DNA from 4 places in the Staphylococcus sp. 231237_7MaSpsaltlick genome. Region 2 is predicted to be linked to each of the others. Evidence: riboswitches for the same ligand, from Rfam matches in the RefSeq annotation. Region 2 holds a riboswitch; each other region holds the start of a gene.
The links. A riboswitch is a leader RNA that binds a small molecule or an ion and turns the genes downstream of it on or off. The one in region 2 is predicted to bind S-adenosylmethionine.

Region 1 (5,863 bases), on a different contig from region 2:
GAACTGGATCGAATCCGCCTTTATGCAGTGGATGGCATTTCAGTATGCGTTTGATTCCTAGCCATGTACCTTTAAATGGACCATAAACAACGATTGCTTCGCGTGTGTATTCAGAACAAGTAGGATAGAATCTACACGTTGCTGGTGTCACGGGTGAAATATAATGTTGATAAATATAAATGAGTCCAAGGAAAATTTTTTTCATATAATTAGCCTCCAACTAAAATCATAGCATTGTTAGTTTAACATAGAAAGAGGAAGAGTGATGAGCGTGAAGTTTAAAGATAAAGAAAATGATAATGTATATTTAACGTATAAAGACGATTCAGATATTCCTGACGGTGAACACGTTCTAATCATTCCGAACTATCAAGGGAAATTATTATTCACACAACATAAAGTAAGAGGTATTGAATTTCCGGGAGGCAAGGTTGAACCTGGGGAAACCAGTTTAGTTGCTGCAAAAAGGGAATTGTTTGAAGAAACTGGTGCTGTTGGAGAAACATTTCATTATATTGCCCAATATTATGTAGAAAGAACTTGCGGTAAAAGATTTACAAAAGATGTGTTTATGGTCACCGTAGATGTCTTAGAGCAACAGTTAAATTATTATGAAACGCACGGTCCTTTATGCTTTAATGATGTTTCAGAAGTACCGAGCAACAAAAAGAGCTATTTATTGAAAGATGCAGCAATTTTACAATGCTTAGAAAGAGTGATGGAAATTGGCTTTTATAAATCATAAGCGCATGCCAGTCGAGAGTTTAGATCATATATTTGAAGAGGTTACGTACTTGGTTGATAATTTAAAGGTTCGTGGTCTGATGATGCGACCAACACGTACTGTGAAACGCATAGTTATATATTTGCGCGGAGGTAAAGGACAGGTAGGGATGGTTCGTACAGGACGTTTGATGCAATTTTCTGATGCGCACACTTTAGTATTTGGCCCTTATTATCGTGGCAATAATGGTAGTGAAGGTAAAGATGAATTTTATGGTAGTGATTTGGATGATGTATGTGTTGCTGTTCGAATATTACATGACATGTATCCCGATGCTGCAATACATATGATTGGTTTTTCTAGGGGTGGCTTACAAGGTTTATTAACTTTCCAAGCATTGCCAGTTTCAAGCTTTATCATTTGGGGTGGCGTGTCGAATATACATTTAATGTATGAAGAACGTGTTGATTTAAGAGGAATGTTACGCAGAATGATTGGTCATCCAAAGAAAGATTATGCGGCTTATGCTAAGCGAGATGCATTGACATCAATAAACTCAGAGTGTCCGCCCATCTTCATTGTGCATGGTGGCAAGGATAAACAAGTAGGTATACATCAAGCATATCATTTAGAATGTAAATTGTCTGAAAGAAACGTGACATTTCGTACATTTTATCAAATGGATGAAGGTCATGTACCAAGACCTCCTGCAATTAAATATGCATTAAACGCTGTTAAGCAGTGGATGACGGATGTTGAAAATGATTGTATTCAGCAACACTACATGTAATATAAGCGTCTTCTACAATGAGTTGGAATATAATAGCCTGAATGTTTAAAAAAATATATATTTTTGTTAATTAATATAAAAAAGACCGTGTGTTAGGCACACGGTCTTTTTTGGTATTATTTAAATCCACCATTTTTTGCTAGGTCAGATACTTCTTCACCAAACTTTTCAAAATTACGTTTGAAGCGGTCGATTAAATCTTGAGCTTGCGCTTTGTACTCATCTGATTTGCTCCAAGCGTTAATTGGATTTAATAATGTTTGAGGTACATCTTCGACATGAATTGGAATATTTAATCCGAACATATCATCTTTAATGTATTCAGCATCTTTAAGTTTACCGGTAATGGCTTGGTTTACCATTTGTCTAGTATAGTTTAAGCTGATTCTTCTACCAACACCATATTTACCACCAGTCCAACCAGTGTTCACGAGATAGACATCAACATCATGTTTATCGATTAGGTCTCCTAGTAAATCTGCATATACCTTTGCATTTAATGGCAAGAAAGGTGAGCCGAAGCATGTTGAGAATGATGGTTCAGGTTCTGTAACGCCACGTTCAGTACCTGCTAATTTAGCAGTGAAACCACTTAAGAAATGATACATTGCTTGATCTTTAGATAATTTGGAAATTGGAGGTAATACACCAAATGCATCTGCAGTTAGGAAAATAATTGTATTAGGATGTGCAGCTTTTGATGGTGTTACAATGTTATCAATATGATTGATAGGGTATGCAGCACGTGTATTCTCTGTGTATTTATTATCATCGAAATCTACATCACCGTCTTCATCAACGACAACGTTTTCTAAAATTGTTCCATACTGGATAGCGTCGTAAATTTGTGGTTCCTTTTTATATGAAAGGTTAATTGCTTTTGCATAACAACCACCTTCAATATTGAAGATTCCATTGTCATTCCATCCGTGCTCATCATCACCAATTAATTTACGTGTAGGATCTGCGGATAACGTTGTTTTACCTGTTCCTGAAAGACCGAAGAATAGTGCAACATCGCCTTTTTCGCCGACGTTAGCAGAGCAATGCATACTCATAATATTATCTTTCGGCAACAGGTAATTCATTACAGAGAAAATACCTTTCTTCATTTCACCTGCATATTCAGTACCACCGATTAAAATAACTTTGTGTTTAAATGAAGTAATGATAAATGTTTCAGAATTTGTACCATCTACTTCTGGATTAGCTTTAAAATGTGGCGCTGACACGATTGTGAAATTAGCTTTAATTTCTTGTGCTTCTTCTTTAGATTTTGGACGTATAAACATGTTTTGGGCGAATAAATTATGCCAAGCAAGTTCATTGATTACTGTTAACTTTAACTGTGATTCTTCGTCACTACCTGCATAACCATTAAAGACATAAAGTTCGTCCTTTTGATCTAGGTATTCAAGAACTTTGTCATATAATTTTAAAAATGTTTCCTCTTCGATAGGTTGGTTGATATTGCCCCAATCGATAGAATCTCTATAAGATGGTTCTGTCACGATGAATTTGTCTTTAGGTGAACGTCCAGTATATTTACCAGTCTTTGCATTAATTGCTCCAAGTTCTGTTAATTCACCCTCACCATTATTTAAAATCTTGTTATACAATTGTGTTGTAGAAAGTTGGAATAATGATGACGTTTTGCCCAAAATGTTTTCGATTTTATTAGTGTATGTGTATGTATCTACAGCCATACTCAATCCCTCCAAAGTTATTTGTATTGTAAGCCTTTACAATTAAAAAGTATAACACATATGATTTATTAGTACACATCATTTTAAAGGGAATTTAAAATTTATATTAATAAATGTTAAATTGACATTATTACTTAACTTCGGTACTATAGTGATTAACGGATTCTCTTATCCTGAGAGGCGGAGGGACATGGACCCAATGAAGCCCAGCAACCTCTTCTTAATACGAAGAAAGGTGCCAAACCGTTTGCAGACAAATACCGTCTGAACGATAAGAGCGAATGGACGTATTAGGGCCTTCTCTCTATTTAATATAGTGAAAGGGCCCTTTTTTAATGAGCTCACAGTATAGAGAATATTCGTAATTTAAAACTAAAGGAGCAAATTATGACTTACAATAGAAGATTATTCACATCAGAATCTGTAACAGAAGGACATCCAGATAAAATTGCCGACCAAGTTTCAGATGCGATTTTAGATGAAATATTAAAGGATGACCCAAATGCACGAGTAGCTTGTGAAACGACAGTTACGACTGGTATGGCGTTAATTTCAGGTGAAATATCAACAACTACTTATGTTGATATTCCTAAGGTAGTAAGAGAGACAATTAAAGAGATTGGCTATACGCGTGCTAAATTTGGTTATGATAGTCAAACAATGGCAGTATTAACAGCGATAGACGAACAATCACCTGACATCGCTCAAGGTGTGGATACTGCATTAGAATATCGCGATGATTTATCTGAGGCTGAAATAGAGGCTACAGGTGCCGGAGACCAAGGCTTAATGTTCGGCTATGCAACAAATGAAACAGATACTTATATGCCATTGCCAATTTTCTTATCTCATCAATTATCTAAACGTTTATCAGATGTAAGGAAAGATGGCATATTAGACTATCTTCGCCCAGATGGTAAAGTGCAAGTAACTGTTGAATATGATGAACATGATAAACCAAGCCGTATTGACACAATTGTAGTTTCTACGCAACATGCTGAAGATATTGAATTAGAACAAATTCAAAATGATATTAAAGAGCACGTTATTTATCCAACAGTTCAAAAAGATTTACTAGATGAACAAACAAAATTCTACATCAATCCTACTGGTCGATTTGTAATTGGTGGACCTCAAGGAGATGCGGGCTTAACAGGTCGTAAGATTATTGTAGATACGTATGGCGGATATGCACGCCATGGTGGTGGATGCTTTAGTGGTAAGGATCCTACAAAAGTTGACCGTTCAGCAGCATATGCAGCACGTTATGTAGCTAAGAACATTGTTGCAGCAGGCTTAGCTGATAAATGTGAAGTGCAACTTGCTTACGCAATTGGTGTTGCAGAGCCAGTTTCTATATCAATCGATACATTTGGTACAGGCAAAGTGAATGAAAGTGTGTTAGTTGAAGCGGTTAGAACTCACTTTGATTTAAGACCGGCAGGAATTATAAAAATGTTAGATTTAAAACATCCTATTTATAAACAAACTGCAGCATATGGTCATTTTGGTCGTACGGATGTGTTGTTACCATGGGAGAAACTTGATAAAGTCAACTTATTGAAAGATTCTGTACAAGCATAATAAATTGCCTTAAGTGTAGAGTTTACACTCGAATAAACAGATGATTTCCATTATAATAAAGTTACTGATCACATAAAGGAGCGTTATTGTTATGAACTCATTGGGACCTTTAGAAATTGGTTTAATCGTGGCAATTATCGTAGCAATTATTTGTTTGATTTTATTTATTGCTGCTTTAAACAGTAAGAAGAAAGCACAGAAAAAGATTGAAGAGCAATATCAATCTAAAGAACAAAAGTTAAAAGAAACACACGAAGAAGAATTAGAAAAAGAAAGAATCGAAAATAAAAAGACTGTTACAAAACAAAAAGAAGAATATGATGCGACAGTCAATACTAAAGATAGAGAAATTGATGCACTGAAACTTTTCTCAAAAAATCATAGTGAGTACGTAACAGATATGAGATTGATTGGTATTCGGGAACGCTTAGTAAATGAAAAGCGAATTAGACCTGAAGATATGCATATTATGGCAAATATCTTTTTACCACGAAATGAATTTAGTGATGTGCAACATATCAGTCATTTAGTATTAACACGTACAGGGTTATATATAATTGATTCCCAATTGTTAAAAGGTCATGTCTATAATGGCATCAGTTCTAATCAATTCAAAGATCAACCAATGATTGAGCAAGTCTTTGATACATTAGATCTTGATAAGCAAAAGGCTCAAACATTAGTATTAGATCAAAATGATGATAAGAAATCATTGAATTTTGTTAATTATACTGAGCATATTAATGATATTGAAAAGTTAGCAGGCGATATTCAAACAGAATTGAACTTGAAATTCACACCGACGACTATCTTGTACTTTAATCCGAAGAATGAAGGTGCTGTTACAATCACAAACTATGCACAAAGTTCAAATTCTAAAGTGCTTGTTGGTCCAGAACAATTGGATGAATTCTTTAATAAGTTTGTCTTCCATGGTCGTATTCAATACACTGTCGAAGATTTACAACGCATTATGGATGAAATCGAATCTTTTAATTAATATCATTGCTAAAGTAACGTAATCAATTTTTTGAAATGAATAGAGAGGATGGGATTTAA
Region 2 (5,863 bases):
AAAAAGCGATTATACCAGCAGCAGGATTAGGGACAAGATTCTTACCTGCTACGAAAGCAATGCCAAAAGAAATGTTGCCAATCCTTGATAAACCAACGATTCAATACATAGTAGAAGAGGCTGTAGCGGCAGGTATTGAAGATATTATTATCGTTACAGGTAAACATAAAAGAGCTATTGAAGATCATTTCGATAATCAAAAGGAATTAGAAATGATTTTAGAAGAAAAAGGAAAGCAAGACTTACTAGATGAAGTTCAACATTCTAGTAATTTGGCTAATATGTTTTATGTAAGACAAAAGGAACAAAAAGGTTTAGGACATGCAATTTGGTCAGCAAAACAATTTATCGGGAATGAACCGTTTGCTGTATTACTAGGTGACGATATTGTTCAGTCAGAAGTACCAGCAATTAAACAATTAATGAATCAATATGATGATACAGGAAAATCAATAATCGGTGTGCAACAGGTCAATGAAAATGAGACGCATAGATATGGTATTGTCGATCCTGCTGAATCAAATGAAGGTTTATTTAGTGTGAATAAATTTGTAGAAAAACCAGAACCAGGAACAGCGCCTTCAAACTTAGCAATTATGGGGCGTTATGTATTAACACCACAAATATTCGATTATCTAGAGAAACAAGAAATTGGTGCAGGTGGCGAAATTCAATTGACCGATGCGATTGAGCGATTAAACAAAGATGATAAGGTTTATGCATTTGACTTTAACGGTGAACGATACGATGTTGGTGAAAAACTAGGCTTTGTTAAAACAACAATACAATTTGCTTTAAATAATGAAGAAATGTCTCAAGATGTTAAAGCATATATTCAATCATTAGATTTATAATTTGGGTTTATAAAATAAATTGCTGCTAGTAATGTGGCATATCAATCAATGTAATTAGTAAAAAAAGAACGTCAATTTCTAACTAAAGCTGCAGAAATTGACGTTTTTTAATGACTGTTTATAATATTTTAAAGTGCAAAAGAATACGATGATTTGTGTGAAATCATGCATATATTTAAGTTTCGCAAAAATCATCAACTGCTATTTATCAATATATTTATTGCAACATTTCTTTATAGACTTTATGATTTTGATAAATTGTTGTTAATAGTGGTGCTTGAATTTGATGTTGGTCAGCTAATTTAAGCAAATGACCTTGTAAATGATCGGCTTCAATATTTAGACCTTTTTCCATATCACGCTGCATTGAAGTTTTGAAATGATAGGATAATTGGGTGAGTGCTTTCATGTATTTAGAAACGATTTGGTTATCTAAAGGTGCGCCTTCTGCACGCATAATAGTGGCTACTTCATTATATAATGATTCAATAAATTGAGTACCACCGACACTATCTCTTATTGGGCCTATAGGTGCATGCATTAATGTTGTAACACCTGATAATACGGTTATCATTAAATATTTGTGCCACATTCCTTGTGTGATATTGTTGCTCAAGATAAATTGAGCCTTGGAATTTGAGAAAGCCTCCGCAATATGTTTGGCACGTTGACTATCCTCGCCATTTAATTCGCCGAAAAATAATTTGTCGAATGTACTTGTGTGAACAATCTCGCCAGAAGTATCAAGCGTGGTTTCAATTACGCAATAACCTCCCATGATATTATTTTTACCAAACTCAGATTGCAATGTAGGAATGTGTGCAATGCCATTAAGTAGAGGAATAATGACTGTATTATGATGTATAAATGGTTGTAAATCTTCGATAGCGTGTTCCAAGTGATATGACTTTGATGAGAGTAGTACAACGTCGAATGCTTCGGCACGATCATCTCGCGTAATTAATTTAGGATTGAAGTTGAAATCACCATTTTCACTATGGATAGCTAAACCATTTCTTTCTAGGTATGACTTTCGTTTTGGACGAACTAAAAAAGTGACATCCTGACCACTTTCAGCTAAACGGCCACCGAAATATCCGCCAATACCACCAGCACCTAGGACTAGAATTCGCATATAAACACAACTCCCCTATAAATATGTATTATGGATTTAATAACTGTATACCACAATCGTCCATAAATTACGCATATAAATCAATAACTATAAGGGATCAGCATTTTGAAAAACTATATATACAATTTAATTTTTATGTTATTTTAAAATGTGAAAGGGGGATACAATGAAAATATCAGGAAAATATACATATAAATGGAAAGATATTAAATGGCTAGATTTTATTTTACCGATTATCTATTTAGTTAGTACATTTGCATTATCCTTAATTTGTTCGATTTTTGTATTTATTTTATATTTAGGAACTGAAAATAAGGCTTTTCAAATGAATGATCACATGTTGAATATGATACAGTTAATTGTAGATTTGATTGCCTTCATTATTTTATTTGGGACATGGATACTATTTTATAGACGATCCTTTAAGGACCGCTTGACACAAGGCATTAAACATATGAAGCGGTATTGGAAATTAATTATACTCACGTTTATTGTGTTATTCATTCTAAAGGCAATTTATCCTGAATTGGTAGATTTATTTGCTCCGGAGTCTTGGAAATTTGACGAAACAGAAAATGATAAATTAATTGAGCAAATGTTTGCTACGCCATTTTCAACGTTTTTAGCATTTTTTTCTATTGTGATTATTGCACCGATTAATGAAGAATTTTTATTTAGGCATTTGTTAATTGGTGAACTTGGTAAGAAATTCAGCTTTACGTTGATGTCTATCATTTCAGTTATCATCTTTGCTTCACTACATGTCACAGAAGCGAAATCACCTTTAGAAATTGTGATGTATTTAATTATTGCTATCGGTCTCGCGTATGTTTATTTAAAATCAGGACGAAAGTTGTCTGTTGCGATAGCGTTACATGCATTAAATAATTTAATAGCATATTGTGCTATGGTATTTATGGGATGAACAGTATAGAAACATGCTATAAAGCTATAGGATTAAGCTGTTTCACATGGAACAAAAAGTTAATATAAAGCATATGAAATCGAAGCATACAGAAAATTCTAAAAATTAGATTGACTAAACATGACCAAAATGCTAGGATTAAATAAATTCAAATACATAGTTATAACTCTTATCAAGAGTGGTGGAGGGATGTGCCCGATGAAACCCAGCAACCGTCGTAATACGAAATGGTGCTAATTCACAGAAAGTATTTAACTTTCGAAGATGAGAGAAGCAGAATGCCTTCTCTTTATTTAGAGAAGGCATTTTTTATATGAATAATAAGGAGAGATGATATGAAAAAATTTACATATGCAATTCTGTTATTGAGTTTAATTGGTATTTTAGCTGCTTGTGGCAAATCAAATAGTGATGCAGCAAATAAAAAAATAACTATTGCCGCATCACCTGCGCCGCACGGAGAGGTATTAGAACACGCAAAAAAAGCAATGGCAAAAAAGGGCTACGATTTAAAAATAAAAACAGTAAATGATTATAAAGTACCGAATAAATTATTAGATAAAGGTGATGTAGATGCAAACTTTTTCCAACATGTACCTTATCTTAAAGCAGAAAGAAAAGATCATAATTATAATATAGAAGAAGTGGGTAAGGTATTCACTACGCCAATGGGTGTTTATAGTCAAAAGTATAAAAATATTAAAGATATTCCAAAAGGATCTACAATTTATGTATCGAATAATCCTGCAGAAGAAGGTCGATTCTTATCATTCTTTGTTGATAAAGGATTAATTAAAATTAAAAAAGGTGTCAAAATCGAGGATGCTAAGTTTGATGATATAGTTGAGAATAAAAAACAACTTAAGTTTAATAATAAACAAGGTGCTGAATTTTTACCTAAGACATACAAGAGTAAAGAAGGCGCAGCGGTTATTATGAATTCGAATTATGCAATTGATAATGGACTAACACCACATAAAGATGCAATTGCAGTTGAAGGAAAATCATCACCTTTTGCAAATATAATAGCAGTTCAAAAAGGGCATAAAGATGATAAAAAGTATCAAGAATTATTAAAGGTATTACAATCTAAAGATATGAAGTCATTTATTGAAAAGAAATATGGACAAGATGTCATACCTTATGAAAAATAACTATTTAAAAAACATATTTTGATTTGAATATATGCGTATTGTAAAAAGGTACTACTTGTAAAAATTATAAGTAGTGCTTTTTTATTATATAAAATAATGTTTTATTGTAACTTGCTCTTAATGTCAAATAGACCTACAATATAATTGCTGATATTAACTATAATATAAACAAAAGCCTTGATGAAATGAGGTGTATATATGATAGAACGACATATTAAGATCATGCGTCTGTTTATACAGGGATCTGAAAATTACAAAAGTGCAGATGATATTGCAGCTATATTAAGTGTTTCTAATAGAACTGTGCGGTCGGACATAAAGTATATTAATACATTGTTTAGCGATCCAGTAATCACTAGTGTAAAGGGTCGTGGCTTTAGATTGAATTTAGAGCAGTATCATATTGAAACGATTGAACATTATATCAATGACTATGCCAATAAGGACAGTGAAATATTAATGAATTTAGGTTATCGGTTGTTAATGCAACACGATCCTACGACGACAGAACGTCTGATTGCTGACTTGAAGATAACTAAAAATGAATTTTTAGATTATTTACAAAGATTTACTAATTGGTGTCAGTCATTTGATGTTCTAGTTGAGAGCGTTAGAAATAAAGGTGTATGTATTAAAGGAAATGAGATGAATATTAGAAATGCTATTTTACACTTGAGTCAACTAACATCTAAAAATAAATCGATTGAAGATATAATATTAGCTGATATTCCTAAAGTGCATTTAGAACAAATAACACAAATTATTAAACGTGTCTTGATATATAACCATATTCAAGCTACACAAATACAACTCAAACAGTTAATTATTCATTTAATCATTATTTATAAAAGACAAAATATTAGTTATAAAGCATGGGATATAAAGCCAAAGTCATTTGAAATTGCTAATCAATGTATTACAGAAATTAATAATAGACTAGGATATGATTTGAATAGAGATACAATAAAACTTTTTTCTTTCTTTATTAGTGATTATTTTGAACAACATGATCTTGGATTTGAACAATTATTCGTCAAAAGTTATATTGAACGCCTCATTGTTCAAATGGAGCAAAATATTGGTGTAGCTTTTACCCAAGATAGTGTATTGAGAGACAATATATTTTCACATTTTAGTAGGACATATCATAGAATAATCAAAAATGTATATATCAATAATCCTTTGACTCAAGATATAAAAAAACACTACCCATTTATCTTTGATGCGTTATATGACATTGTGAAAGAGTTAGAAGTTGATGCCGATATTCATTTAGTAGAAGATGAAATTGCCTTTTTAGCATTACATTTTCAATCATCAGTTGAAAGAAACGAACAAGAAAAAATTAAAATAGTGATAGCTTGTTATTATGGTTTAGGTATTTCCAGCTTACTAGAAGCTAAAATTTTAAAGCTTGACGAACGTATCGAAGTGATAGATACCGTACAGCTGGATTCGCTTTATGACTATCACTTCGAAGGTATCGATGTATTAGTTACAACGCATGAGATAGAAGGTAATCATTTACCAAAGCGACTTTCTCAAGTAACAGTTTCACCTTTATTTTCAAATGAGGATGCTGAGAAAGTGAAGGTAATTATTAACCAAATCAATAATAACGTAATCAACCAAGCAGATTTATCATCGGTTCAAGTAGATGTGGTAGGAGGCGAAGATGAGGTTACTGATATGGCTGTTGTTTTCGATAAGGCACAAAGTATATTAAATAATAATCATGCAATTACCGAAAGTTATATACCAAGTGCATTAGAAAGAGAAAAATTTGCTTCTACAT
Region 3 (5,863 bases), on a different contig from region 2:
CCATCGAGTTGATTTCAGAACGCTGTGTATCATTCATATTCTGTGTAATTTCATCGTAGTTATCTAAGAACAATGTCGCGATAATTGGTTTAGATTCTTCATATAAATCATTTGTCTGTACTTCTTCAGTTATATCGAAGAAATACAATACATGTTCACTTTCTGAATAACGCACACGATAGTGGTATTCATTCTCTTCAATTTCTACTTCTTGTGTTTTTTCTAATTGCTTTAAAATATTTGGATATACTTCATTAACTGGATCCGAAATCACATTACGACTCAAACGATCCGACATAAACTGGTTCATCCACTCTATGTTTTCATTTTCATCTAAGATAATCATACCGATAGGTAACGTCTTAATAGCAATGTTGTTACCTGCAGAAATATGTCCACTGAGATTATTGACGTAATAGTCTAATTTCCGAAAAGCTTGTCTTACCATCCAGGCTGTCGCTATGATGACAAACACTAAAACAACGGTCGCAATTCCTGCGACTAATTGGTTAAAGATAAACCAAACAACAACGAGTGCGATTGCTGTGAGTGCCAAAATAATAAATGGTAAAATCAACGCTTTTTTAGTGGATTGACGGTTCATTTTTCCACCCCAAATCATTTTTTAATGATGCTTTTCAGGTTAAAGCATAAATCTACCAATCCAATGAGTCCCACGATATGTGTAAATGGCGTTAATATTGTCCCAATCACCATTAAAATAATCGTAAGTGCAAGCGGCATTGATTTTGCTTTTCCAAAAAAGTGAATAACACTCAACCCTTGAATATACATACATAATGATAACACAATTTCAAAGTTTAATACGACACTTTGAAAAGTACCCGATTGGGTAGCAAACATAACACAAAACAGCACAATAATATAGATGACTAATATCGAGCGTTTCATCTGCCATGCATATAATGGTTTGAAGATTGGTGTAGCAACTTTGAATTTACGTAAGATTGGAAATGTAATAATAAGATTAATCAATATAAGTAGAAAAACTGCAATCACAATATAACTCGGTAATTGTACTGCAAATTGGCGGAAACCTTCTTCAAGAATCATTTTAGAATCTCCGGAGACTGCCGACTCTGTTATAAGTTGATGCATTTGTTGTTTCACTGGATTGATGATTGCAGAGGCTTTTGGTAATTTATCAAAAGTCTGTAATAACATAATCGCGATAAGTGAAACGATACTCATAAATGTAGTTGTAACATATAAAATACGTTCTTTTGACGTACGTTCTTTTAACAATTGGCCTACGATAAAGCTCAAGAAAATAATGAGGACCAATATACTTAGCACAAATATATTACCTAATAATGTTGTTAAGACAACCGATATAACCGCTGCTAAGCCAAACGACTCGTTTGATTTGTGCCATAAGATGATACCTGGTATCGTAGCAAATAATGCGAGTACCAGTCCTAGCGGTGGTAATATATGTAAAGCTAAAGCTACTACTATGAAAGCAATTATGCTAAGAATAGTTGCTTTAGGATATATTTTTGAAAACAAGTTCGCCACTCCTATACTATTTTTGACTATAACTACCATTTTAACCAATTTAAATCTTTTACACAATTTTACCGACCCATTTTATATAGAAGAATTAATGATCTGATAACATCTTTTAACATCCCCTTTGATTTACTGCAAATTCAGAAATCGTCTCTATCAAACTAGATTACTGATTACATGGATTAATGATTATTCCATCATTGCTTTTTGCCTTCTAAATTCCATACTTCTCGAATCTATTATTTCAACTTTTTTAAAATCAAAAAGGGCAATGCCTAATAACAACTCACAACGAGTCAGATGTCATTATGCACTGCCCATATTTCAATAAATATTCAATAACCTCAATATTATTTACGTTTAAATTTAGATAAGTTTAAGAAATGATATAAATTAGGTGCCCAATCATTAAAATTAAGCAAGAAACCATCGTGCCCAACATTATCAGGAACAAAGAAATGTTTATGGTATTTAAAGCGTTCTCCTACTGCCTTAACTAAATCATCTGGGTAGAGTAAATCATCGGTGAAACCCATTGTCATGACCTTTGTATCAAGTGAGCCAAACACAGCATCCACGTCATCTCTTCCTCTATCTAAATCATGGCTATCTAAGACGTCGAGCAGTGTTAAGTAACACTCAGACGCGAAATGTTGTTTAAATTTATCGCCTTGGTGTTTCTGATACGCAACTACTTGATCAGGTGTGAAACGTTTGTCATAACTTTTTGATGAACGATAGGTTAAGAATCCTAACTGTCTTGCGATACTCATTCCTTCTTTGTTATCAAGCAGAATAGCCTGTCTTGCGATTTCATTGAATGCACGACTATAAGATGACGTTCGATCAGTAGCAGCTAGGATTACTGCTTTCTCTACTTCAAATTTACGGTTATACAAAAGTTCCATCGCCTGCATGCCACCTAAAGAGCCACCGATTAATATATTAATCTTTCGATACCCTAGTGTTTCGATACCTAGTTCAATAGCTTTGACAATATCTCTCAACGTTAATTGTTTAGGAAAATCTACATCATTGAGTGCAGAACTTGAACCATATGGACTACCAATAACATTAAATGTTAAGAACTGATAATCATGAATTGGCATGTATCCACCATCAATAATTTCACGCCACCATCCAGGATCTTCATTCGTACCATATGTCAGATGATTGCCTGTTAATGCATGGCAAACTACTACAAGCGGTTGCCCTTGAAAACCCACATGCTCATAGCGTAACTTCAAATTTGCTATCGTTTCACCAGATTCAGTCGTAAATGGTCCCAATTCTAATGTATCAACCGTATAATTTGTCATTTTTTACCTCCTACTTAAATAAAAAAACTCCTCACTCTAAAAATAAGTAAGAAGTTTAACTATACTTATCATTCGAGTATCTCGTTGGTATTAGCACCGTACTACATCTTATATAGCCGGTTGCTGAAGCTTCAACGGGCCAAGTCCCTCTGCTTCTCGAAATAAGATTTTATTTTATTTATATGCATCTCATATAAAAGATGTCATAATTTTCTAATTATTGTCATTCTAACGGATATTAACTCTTACATCAATGAATTATTTAAAATAGCCATCTTAAGAGTGCCATTATTAAAATGCCCCCAATAATTGTAAAGGTTAGACTACGTGTGATAACTGCAATTAAGATTGTAGGTATCATCGTTATAATAAATGGGAAATTTAATGTGTAGCCAAGCCCATTGTCATGTTGCTCTATAACGCCATCTATAATTAATGCCGTGAATAGTGTAATTGGAATAAATGAGAGCCATTTGACGACCTTTTCAGACAACTGTATTTTCGTGATTAATATAAAAGGGATAACCCTTGTTAACCATGTAACTAACCCACACAACAAAATGATAATAAGCATATGTAGAGAAGTCGTCATTTATCCATCACCACCCCAAGCATTGCCGCAACAACTGAAGCTAAAATAATCGCTAAGTATGACGGCATAAATAAACTGAACAACAACATCATAACTACAACACAGATAATTAAGACAAAGTAAATTCTAATATGTGAGCGCTTTACCGCTTCAAATTGAGATACCGCTAGAAAGATAAACATTGCTGTGATTGCAAAGTCTAACCCTAAAGCATCCGGATGTTGTATGTATTTGCCAAATATAGCACCTGCAACAGATGACACTGTCCAAAATAAATACGCTGTAATATTTAAACCGTGTAGCCATCTATCATTTATCTTCTCACCTTTTAAATGTGGCGTGATAGCTACACCAAATGTCTCATCAGTTATAAGCGAAGAAAGCCCTAACCGATTTAACAATCCATAATCTTTATAATTCGGAGCTAATGTCATGCTTAATAAAAACATTCTCGAGTTAACTATGAATGCTGTAAGTACAATAGCCGTTATGGGTGTCCCTGAGATGACCAATGTGCAAATTATAAATTGAGCAGCACCAGCGTAAATCACTAAGCACAATAATATAATTTCAAGAATACTAAAGCCAGAGGCTACAGCAACAATTCCAAATGATAATCCAACACCAGCATAGCCTAACAAAGTGGGGATACATTCTTTAACGCCTTGTTTAAATGTGATATGTTCTTTCATCATCTCACCCCTTGTTGATGTATTTTGATATTCACATTCTATTACAAACATTTAAAAACAACCATATCTTTTAGACTTCGGTATGTGTGACGTAAGACAAACCACCGTCTAAAAACATTGCTATTCCTTCAATTTTAAATTATTTTATAGACTCGAATTAATTTAGACCAACTGGCAGAAATAGGTCTAACAACCCTACTATTTGTTTGATTTTTAACCTTTTTTATATCATTACACCTCCCCTACCCTCTTATGATAATGGAAAATTGCTTAGTTCCTATATTTTAAAAAATAACTAACTAGACCAAAAGTTGGTTCAATATTTTGTATTAGTGTGGTTCGTCTATATAAAAGCTTGGTCGATATGTCTTATTGCTAAATCACCATACTGACAAAACGCAAATTGTATAAATCATGACAAATAAAAAAGGCAATCTCAAAAGAAATTGCCTTTTCATTTGTCAGAAAACTGTACATCTCCGACGTTTCATTTATTATTTCATTTTAATTATTTAACTGGTCTAATTACAGTCTTGCCACCCATATAAGGAACAAGAGCTTCTGGAACAGTTACTGAACCATCTTCATTTTGATAGTTTTCGACAATAGCAGCAAAGGTTCTACCTACTGCTAAACCACTACCATTTAACGTGTGTACTAATTCTGGCTTGGCATTTTTATCACGTTTAAATCTAATATTCGCACGTCTTGCTTGGAAATCAGTAATGTTTGAACAAGAACTGATTTCTTTATAATCATTATAGCTTGGTAACCATACTTCTAAATCAAATGTCTTACTTGAACCAAAGCCAATGTCTCCAGTACATAAGATTACACGTCGATATGGTAAGCCTAATTCTTCGAGAATTGCTTCAGCGTGTGTTGTCATTTCCTCTAATGCCTCAAATGAATCTTCTGGCTTTTCAAAGCGAACCATTTCAACTTTATCAAATTGATGCAAACGAATTAAACCACGTGTGTCTCTACCTGCTGATCCTGCTTCACTACGGTAACATGCTGACTGTGCAGTAAATTTCGCTGGTAATTCATCTGGACCAATAATTTCATTACGGTAGTAGTTCGTTAATGGTACTTCCGCAGTTGGAATTGTGTATAGACCTTCCTTTTCAACTTTAAATAAATCTTCTTCAAATTTAGGCAATTGACCTGTACCATACATTGAATCAGCATTTACTAATTGTGGCACCATCATTTCAGTATAACCATGTTGTGTTGTATGCTTTGTGACCATATAGTTCATTAACGCACGTTCTAGTTGCGCACCTTCGCCTGTTAAAAATACGAAACGGGCACCTGATACTTTTGCAGCACGTTCAAAGTTAACCATTTTTAAATCTTCTACTAAATCCCAATGTGCTTTTGCATCAAAGTCAAATTCACGAGGTGTTCCCCAACGTTTAAGTTCAACATTATCCTCATCTGAAGCACCTTCAGGTACATCATCTTGAATTACATTTGGAATGCGTGACAATTTATCATTTAATTCTTGATCAACTTGGTTTAAAGTATCATCCAATACCTTAATTTCATCACCTAATTTACGCATTGCAGCAATGGCATCATCTGCATCTTCTTTATTACGTTTCTTTTGCGCGATTTCACCACTGACTTTATTACGCTCAGCTTTCATTTCCTCAGCTTGTGCAATAAGTTGACGACGTTTGTCATCTAATTCTAAAACATCATCCACAACACTTTCTTCCATA
Region 4 (5,863 bases), on a different contig from region 2:
GCTGCAAACAATTGCTCTGGGTTCGTACCTTTTTCAGCATCAGCTTGAGCTGGTGGCACAATTGCTACATCAATTGCTTTATCATCAGTTTGAACGTGACCATTACGTCCACCTGTATTTGTTGCTTTTGTTTCATAATTTACTGCCATTTTATGACCTCCTTAAAAACTTCTAATTCATGTTTACCCAAGAAAAATTATTTAAATCATTTCAACGAGTAATTTATATGTTTTTTAATTGTATTATTTTTAGAAATTGTTATACAATTATTTAAATATTACTTATAAAAGGAAGTTTAAACATGGCAAAAGTTGATATAGCTGTAACAATTGCACCTGAACATGAATTACTACAAACTACAATTGAAGATTTGAAACAATATCAATCATCTATAGATATTATAGAACTAAGAATAGATCAATGGTCAGTTTTTGATGAAACATATCTGGCGAAAATTGCTGAAGATATCTACAATTTAAACTTAAATAAAAAATTATTAGTAACCTATCGAACGAAGACACAAGGTGGAGAAGGTCTACTAGAAAACGACGCATACTTAAACGTGCTAAAGAGGATAATTCCATTAAACTACATCGATATGATAGATATTGAATATGAAGAAGCTATGCCAATAGAAAAATATCATACAGTAATAGATTTAGCGCATCGTGAAAATCTAGAAGTTGTCTTATCACAACATAATTTCAAAAAGACACCTAAATTGGAAATTTTAAAACGTTTATATTATAAAATGCATCAGCTTGAGCCAGATTATTTAAAAGTAGCTGTTATGCCTCATGATAAACAAGATGTCTTAAACTTATTAAATGCAATGTCTGAGACAGTAGACACGGTTTCACAAAACGTTGTTGGTATAGCGATGTCTAAGTTAGGGTTAATTTCAAGAACTGCTCAGGGATTGTTCGGAGGTTCAGTTTCATACGGTTGTTTAGATGCACCTAAAGCGCCTGGTCAAATTCATGTTGAAAAATTAAAAGAACAAATTAAATTATACGAGTAGTTTGAAAATAGTGGTCGCCTGATTTATAATTGAAAATAATTATCATTAACGAAAGGGCGATAATCAATGGAACTACAAGATGCAATTGCACATCGTAGAAGTATTAAGGTTTTTAAAAGAGACATGACGATAGATGATAACGCATTATATCAAGCAATACAGCAAGCGACAGACGCGCCCAATCATGGTATGAGAGAGCCTTGGAGAGTGGTTCATATCGCTAAAGATCGTTTAGGTCCGATGAGTAAACAACTCTCAGAAGTTGCCTTTCCTAATTTAGATAAAAAACAAGAAAATCATTATAATACCGTTACGAATCTTGGTGGCATGCTTGCCTTAATTCTAAAAAGGGATCCGAGACAACGAGAAGATTTAGAGAATAACATGGCATTTGGCGCTTTCGCACAAAACCTAATGTTATTGTTGTATGAAGCTGGTATTGGCACATGTTGGAAATCACCGACATATATATTTACGCCTGAAATAAGATCAATATTTAATGTAAAGGATGATGAACAACTTGTAGGTTTCTTATATCTTACAGATTTACAAGATGAGATGCCACATAGAAAACGTCATGCGGAGCAGGTAATAGAAAAGTTTTAAAGCAAATTTTAGGGAGTGAGATAAGAATCAAATTTTGCGTTAGATTCTTATCCCACTCCCAATTGTTATAGCTATTCACTCAAAATTTAAAAATAATGTTTATATAAAAAATGAGAGAGTGAGACAAAAATCTAATTCATTTAAAAAGATTTCGACGGCCTGTTAGTAAGGGCGAGTAGGGTTGAGAGGGACAAAAGGCCTACTTAAGTCTAAGGTTATTATAAGGTCCCACTAATTTAAAACTGGTTACAAGAGCTGGTGCTCATGCATAAGAACCACTAACTTTCAAAAGTGAAACACATGTGTATGGGCTCAGGTGTAAGAGCCACTAACTCAAAACTGATTGCATGAGCTAAAGCTCATGCATAAGAGCCACTAACTCAATAAATTGAGAAGTGGCTCTTTAAAGAAGTGGCTCTTTAAAAAATACTGCTATTACAAAGATTAAGGCTGGACATTTAATTTGCCCCAGCCACTTAAAATGAGATAAAAAATCTCAATTATTTAAATGTTTCAGCTAAAAATGATTCTACTTGTTCTGGTGATTTTGCATTAGCTGAGTGTAAGTGAGCTAATTTTTCTCCATTTTTAAATACTAATAAGCTTGGTATACCCATCACGTCGTTGTCAGCTGCAACGTCTTCAAGCTCATCACGATTAACTGTAAACCAATCGTAATCATTGTATTTTTCTTGGATAGGGTCAATCCACATATCCATTGCTTTACAGTCAGGACACCAGCCAGCTTCGAATTTCACAATAACTGGATTACTACTTTGTACAGTTTCTTTAAATGCTTCATTTGTATTAATAGGTTTCATAAATTTCTCCTTTTTAAAAATATAATTAAGCTTATTATAACGGACATTTTAAAGTTATAAAAAAAATCAGCTTATTAATTAGAGCGTTTTAGCAATAAATTTGATATATTAATGTTAACTAGTTATAGGAGGTACAGAATAATGATAAAATTTTACCAATATCCTAATTGTACTACTTGTAAAAAAGCAGCTAAGTTTTTACAAGACTACGGTGTGAGCTTTGAACCAATCGATATAGTGCAGCATACGCCCACTAAAAACGAGTTTAAAGAAATTTTAGAGGCTACAGATATCGATATAAATAAACTTTTTAATACGCACGGTGCTAAATATCGTGAATTAGGTCTTAAAGACAAAATGAGTGATCTTACTGATGATGAAAAGTTAGATTTATTATCAACAAATGGTATGTTGGTCAAAAGACCATTAGCTATTTCTGGAGACAAAGTTACAGTAGGTTTTAAAGAAGACCAATATAAAGCAACATGGTTATCTTAATTCCTTTTTTATAAAAAAAGTAATCTCTGTAAGTTGTAAATATAAATAATATATGTAAACGCTTCAACTATTGCTGTGAAAACATTATAAAAATATTAATATGTCAAGAAATAGTTGATTGTATGGTATGCATATGGCATCATTAATATGTAAAATCATTTAGGAGGGGATTCTCGTGGCAGTACCGAGTGAATTAAAATATTCTAAAGAACATGAATGGGTAAAAGTTGAAGGTAATACAGTAACTATTGGTATCACTGAATACGCTCAAGGTGAACTTGGCGACATCGTATTCGTTGAATTACCAGAAGTTGATGACGAAATTAATGAAGGCGACACTTTTGGTAGTGTTGAATCCGTAAAAACAGTTTCAGAACTATACGCGCCTGTATCAGGTAAAGTAGTTGAATCTAACGACGAGTTAGAAGATAGCCCAGAATTCGTAAATGAATCACCATACGAAAAAGCTTGGATGGTTAAAGTTGAACTAAGTGATGAAAGTCAATTAGATGAATTATTAACTGCTGAGCAATATTCAGAAATGATTGGCGAATAATATAACATTGAACTCCATGATATAATTATCTTGGAGTTTTTCTTATAGCACTGTAGATTATTGAAAACTTAGGAATTATATAAGCCTAACAAGTTCATCTTAATTTTAAAAAATGATAAATTATGGTTGTAATAATAAGAAATGTTTTAACTATGTAAATTATGTTTATTGTCACCACGGATTGTGAAGAACTAAGTAGAAAGATTTACTATCAACATTTAGAGGGTGGATGTCATGACGATACTGAACCAAGTAATTGTTGTCGAAGGAAAGTCAGACAAGAAACGAGTCAAACAGGTAATTGATCAACCGATAGAAATTATCTGCACGAATGGTACGATGGGTGTAGATAAATTAGATGAAATGATCGATACTTTATATGACAAGCAAGTATATATTCTTGTAGATTCTGATGATGAAGGTGAAAGAATACGAAAATGGTTCAAACGCTATTTAAGTGAGAGTAGACATATAAGAGTAGATAAAAAATTTTGTGAAGTTGCTCGTTGTCCTAGACCATATTTATCTAGAGTATTGGAAAAACATGGTTTTATAGTAAAGGATGAGGACAAAGTAGCGAAAGCAAGATTGGATTATATAGCTGAAAGGGTAAGTTTATTAACATGAATGTAACAAGTGAACAACGCGTTGACGTCAATAAATATATAAACGAAGATAAGTATCTTATATTTGGTTATACGCCAACATGTGGGACATGTAAGATTTCTGAACGTATGCTAGATATTGCGAATGATATTTTGAAATTACCTACAATAAAAATGGACTTAAACTTTCATCCCGATTTTAGCCAATCGTATGAAATTCAATCTGTACCAGTTTTATTAGTAATGTCAAAAGGTGAAGAGCAAAAAAGAATCTATGCGTTTCAATCGGTGCCTTATTTGTTAGAAAATTTAAAATAGTTATTGACGAAACATTAGTGCAATGGTAGGATTAAAAATAATTAAATAATGAAACTCTTATCACGAGAGGTGGAGGGATGTGCCCTATGAAGCCCGGCAACCGTCTTTAAAAGAAATGGTGCCAATTCACATAAAGTTTTAAAACTTTAGAAGATGAGAGAAGCAATTTTGCTTTCTCTATACTTCGGTGAACATAGAGGAAGCATTTTTTAATTGAAGGAATAGCAACACAAGGAGGAAACACTATGATTGAGTTAAATCAAATAGTCAAAAAGTACAAAACGAAAAAACAGGACGTACTGGCTGTAGATCATGTTGATTTAAGTATTCAATCAGGCTCGATTTTTGGAGTAGTTGGTTTTTCAGGTGCGGGGAAAAGTACTTTAATTAGACTTTTAAATAACCTCGAACAACCGACTTCAGGAGACGTCATTATCGATGGAGATACAATTGGTAAGCTATCAAAATCACAATTAAGAAAAAAGCGTCAAAAAGTGAGCATGATATTTCAACATTTTAATTTACTATGGTCGCGTACTGTATTAAATAATATTACATTTCCATTGGAAATAGCCGGGGTACCTCGCCGTGAAGCAAAACAACGAGCAAAAGAATTAGTAGAACTTGTTGGACTAAAAGGTAGAGAAAGTGCATATCCTTCAGAGCTGTCAGGTGGTCAAAAGCAACGTGTAGGTATTGCACGTGCGTTAGCAAACGAACCAACTGTATTACTTTGTGATGAAGCGACAAGTGCTTTGGATCCACAAACAACAGATGAAATTTTAGAGTTATTATTGAAAATTAAAGAAGAAAGAAATTTGACAATAGTGATTATCACGCACGAAATGCATGTCATTAGACGTATATGCGATGAAGTAGCTGTTATGGAAAACGGTCGTGTGATTGAACAGGGTCAAGTATCCACTGTCTTTGAAAATCCACAACATGCCGTTACAAAACGCTTTGTCAAAGATGATTTAAATGATGATTTCGATGAATCTATTAGTGACTTAGTATCGCTTAATGAAGATGATTATGTTGTACGTTTGAATTTCACAGGGAATAATGCCACGCAACCACTAGTGTCATACATAACGAAAACACATAATATTGATGTGAATATATTAGAAGCTAATATTAAACATACAAAAGACGGTTCACTTGGATTCTTAGTAATTCAATTGGGCGAGGTAAATTCAGAAAAATTCGAAAAGTTCAAAAATGATTTAGAAGCGCAACATGTATCAGTGGAGGTGTTAAGACATGGGTAATTCATTGAGTGACATCCTCCGCGAGATGTTTACAATGCCAAACGTCAGCTGGGACGAAGTTTGGTTAGCGACATACGAAACAATTTATATGACAGTAATTTCGACAATTTTTGCGTTTGTATTAGGTTTAATATTAGGTGTATTACTATTTTTATCAGCTAAAAGTA

Region 1: linked by a shared signal. The riboswitch ahead of metK (methionine adenosyltransferase) and the one ahead of ACF91D_RS09950 (MetQ/NlpA family ABC transporter substrate-binding protein) in region 2 are both predicted to bind S-adenosylmethionine.
Region 3: linked by a shared signal. The riboswitch ahead of metX (homoserine O-acetyltransferase MetX) and the one ahead of ACF91D_RS09950 (MetQ/NlpA family ABC transporter substrate-binding protein) in region 2 are both predicted to bind S-adenosylmethionine.
Region 4: linked by a shared signal. The riboswitch ahead of ACF91D_RS12745 (methionine ABC transporter ATP-binding protein) and the one ahead of ACF91D_RS09950 (MetQ/NlpA family ABC transporter substrate-binding protein) in region 2 are both predicted to bind S-adenosylmethionine.

Annotation. Positions count from the first base shown of each region.
Region 1 is NZ_JBICNX010000029.1:2,254-8,116, reverse strand. Features, by position in the region: gene yidD (membrane protein insertion efficiency factor YidD) at 1-205, opposite strand, end outside; gene ytkD (RNA deprotection pyrophosphohydrolase) at 266-745, shown strand; gene ACF91D_RS26475 (alpha/beta hydrolase family protein) at 726-1,514, shown strand; gene pckA (phosphoenolpyruvate carboxykinase (ATP)) at 1,631-3,220, opposite strand; SAM riboswitch class I at 3,386-3,498, shown strand; gene metK (methionine adenosyltransferase) at 3,608-4,804, shown strand; gene ACF91D_RS26460 (NERD domain-containing protein) at 4,896-5,804, shown strand.
Region 2 is NZ_JBICNX010000004.1:328,520-334,382, forward strand. Features, by position in the region: gene galU (UTP--glucose-1-phosphate uridylyltransferase GalU) at 1-854, shown strand, start outside; gene panE (2-dehydropantoate 2-reductase) at 1,072-1,989, opposite strand; gene ACF91D_RS09945 (CPBP family intramembrane glutamic endopeptidase) at 2,156-2,914, shown strand; SAM riboswitch class I at 3,081-3,185, shown strand; gene ACF91D_RS09950 (MetQ/NlpA family ABC transporter substrate-binding protein) at 3,250-4,068, shown strand; gene ACF91D_RS09955 (BglG family transcription antiterminator) at 4,267-5,863, shown strand, end outside.
Region 3 is NZ_JBICNX010000006.1:325,171-331,033, reverse strand. Features, by position in the region: gene ACF91D_RS14330 (DHH family phosphoesterase) at 1-604, opposite strand, end outside; gene ACF91D_RS14325 (DUF2232 domain-containing protein) at 619-1,545, opposite strand; gene metX (homoserine O-acetyltransferase MetX) at 1,884-2,852, opposite strand; SAM riboswitch class I at 2,915-3,020, opposite strand; gene ACF91D_RS14315 (AzlD domain-containing protein) at 3,115-3,444, opposite strand; gene ACF91D_RS14310 (AzlC family ABC transporter permease) at 3,441-4,136, opposite strand; gene serS (serine--tRNA ligase) at 4,645-5,863, opposite strand, start outside.
Region 4 is NZ_JBICNX010000005.1:400,892-406,754, forward strand. Features, by position in the region: gene ACF91D_RS12705 (organic hydroperoxide resistance protein) at 1-149, opposite strand, end outside; gene aroD (type I 3-dehydroquinate dehydratase) at 302-1,021, shown strand; gene ACF91D_RS12715 (nitroreductase family protein) at 1,088-1,627, shown strand; gene ACF91D_RS12720 (thioredoxin family protein) at 2,128-2,448, opposite strand; gene ACF91D_RS12725 (arsenate reductase family protein) at 2,590-2,946, shown strand; gene gcvH (glycine cleavage system protein GcvH) at 3,122-3,502, shown strand; gene ACF91D_RS12735 (toprim domain-containing protein) at 3,737-4,129, shown strand; gene ACF91D_RS12740 (thioredoxin family protein) at 4,126-4,425, shown strand; SAM riboswitch class I at 4,480-4,585, shown strand; gene ACF91D_RS12745 (methionine ABC transporter ATP-binding protein) at 4,671-5,696, shown strand; gene ACF91D_RS12750 (methionine ABC transporter permease) at 5,689-5,863, shown strand, end outside.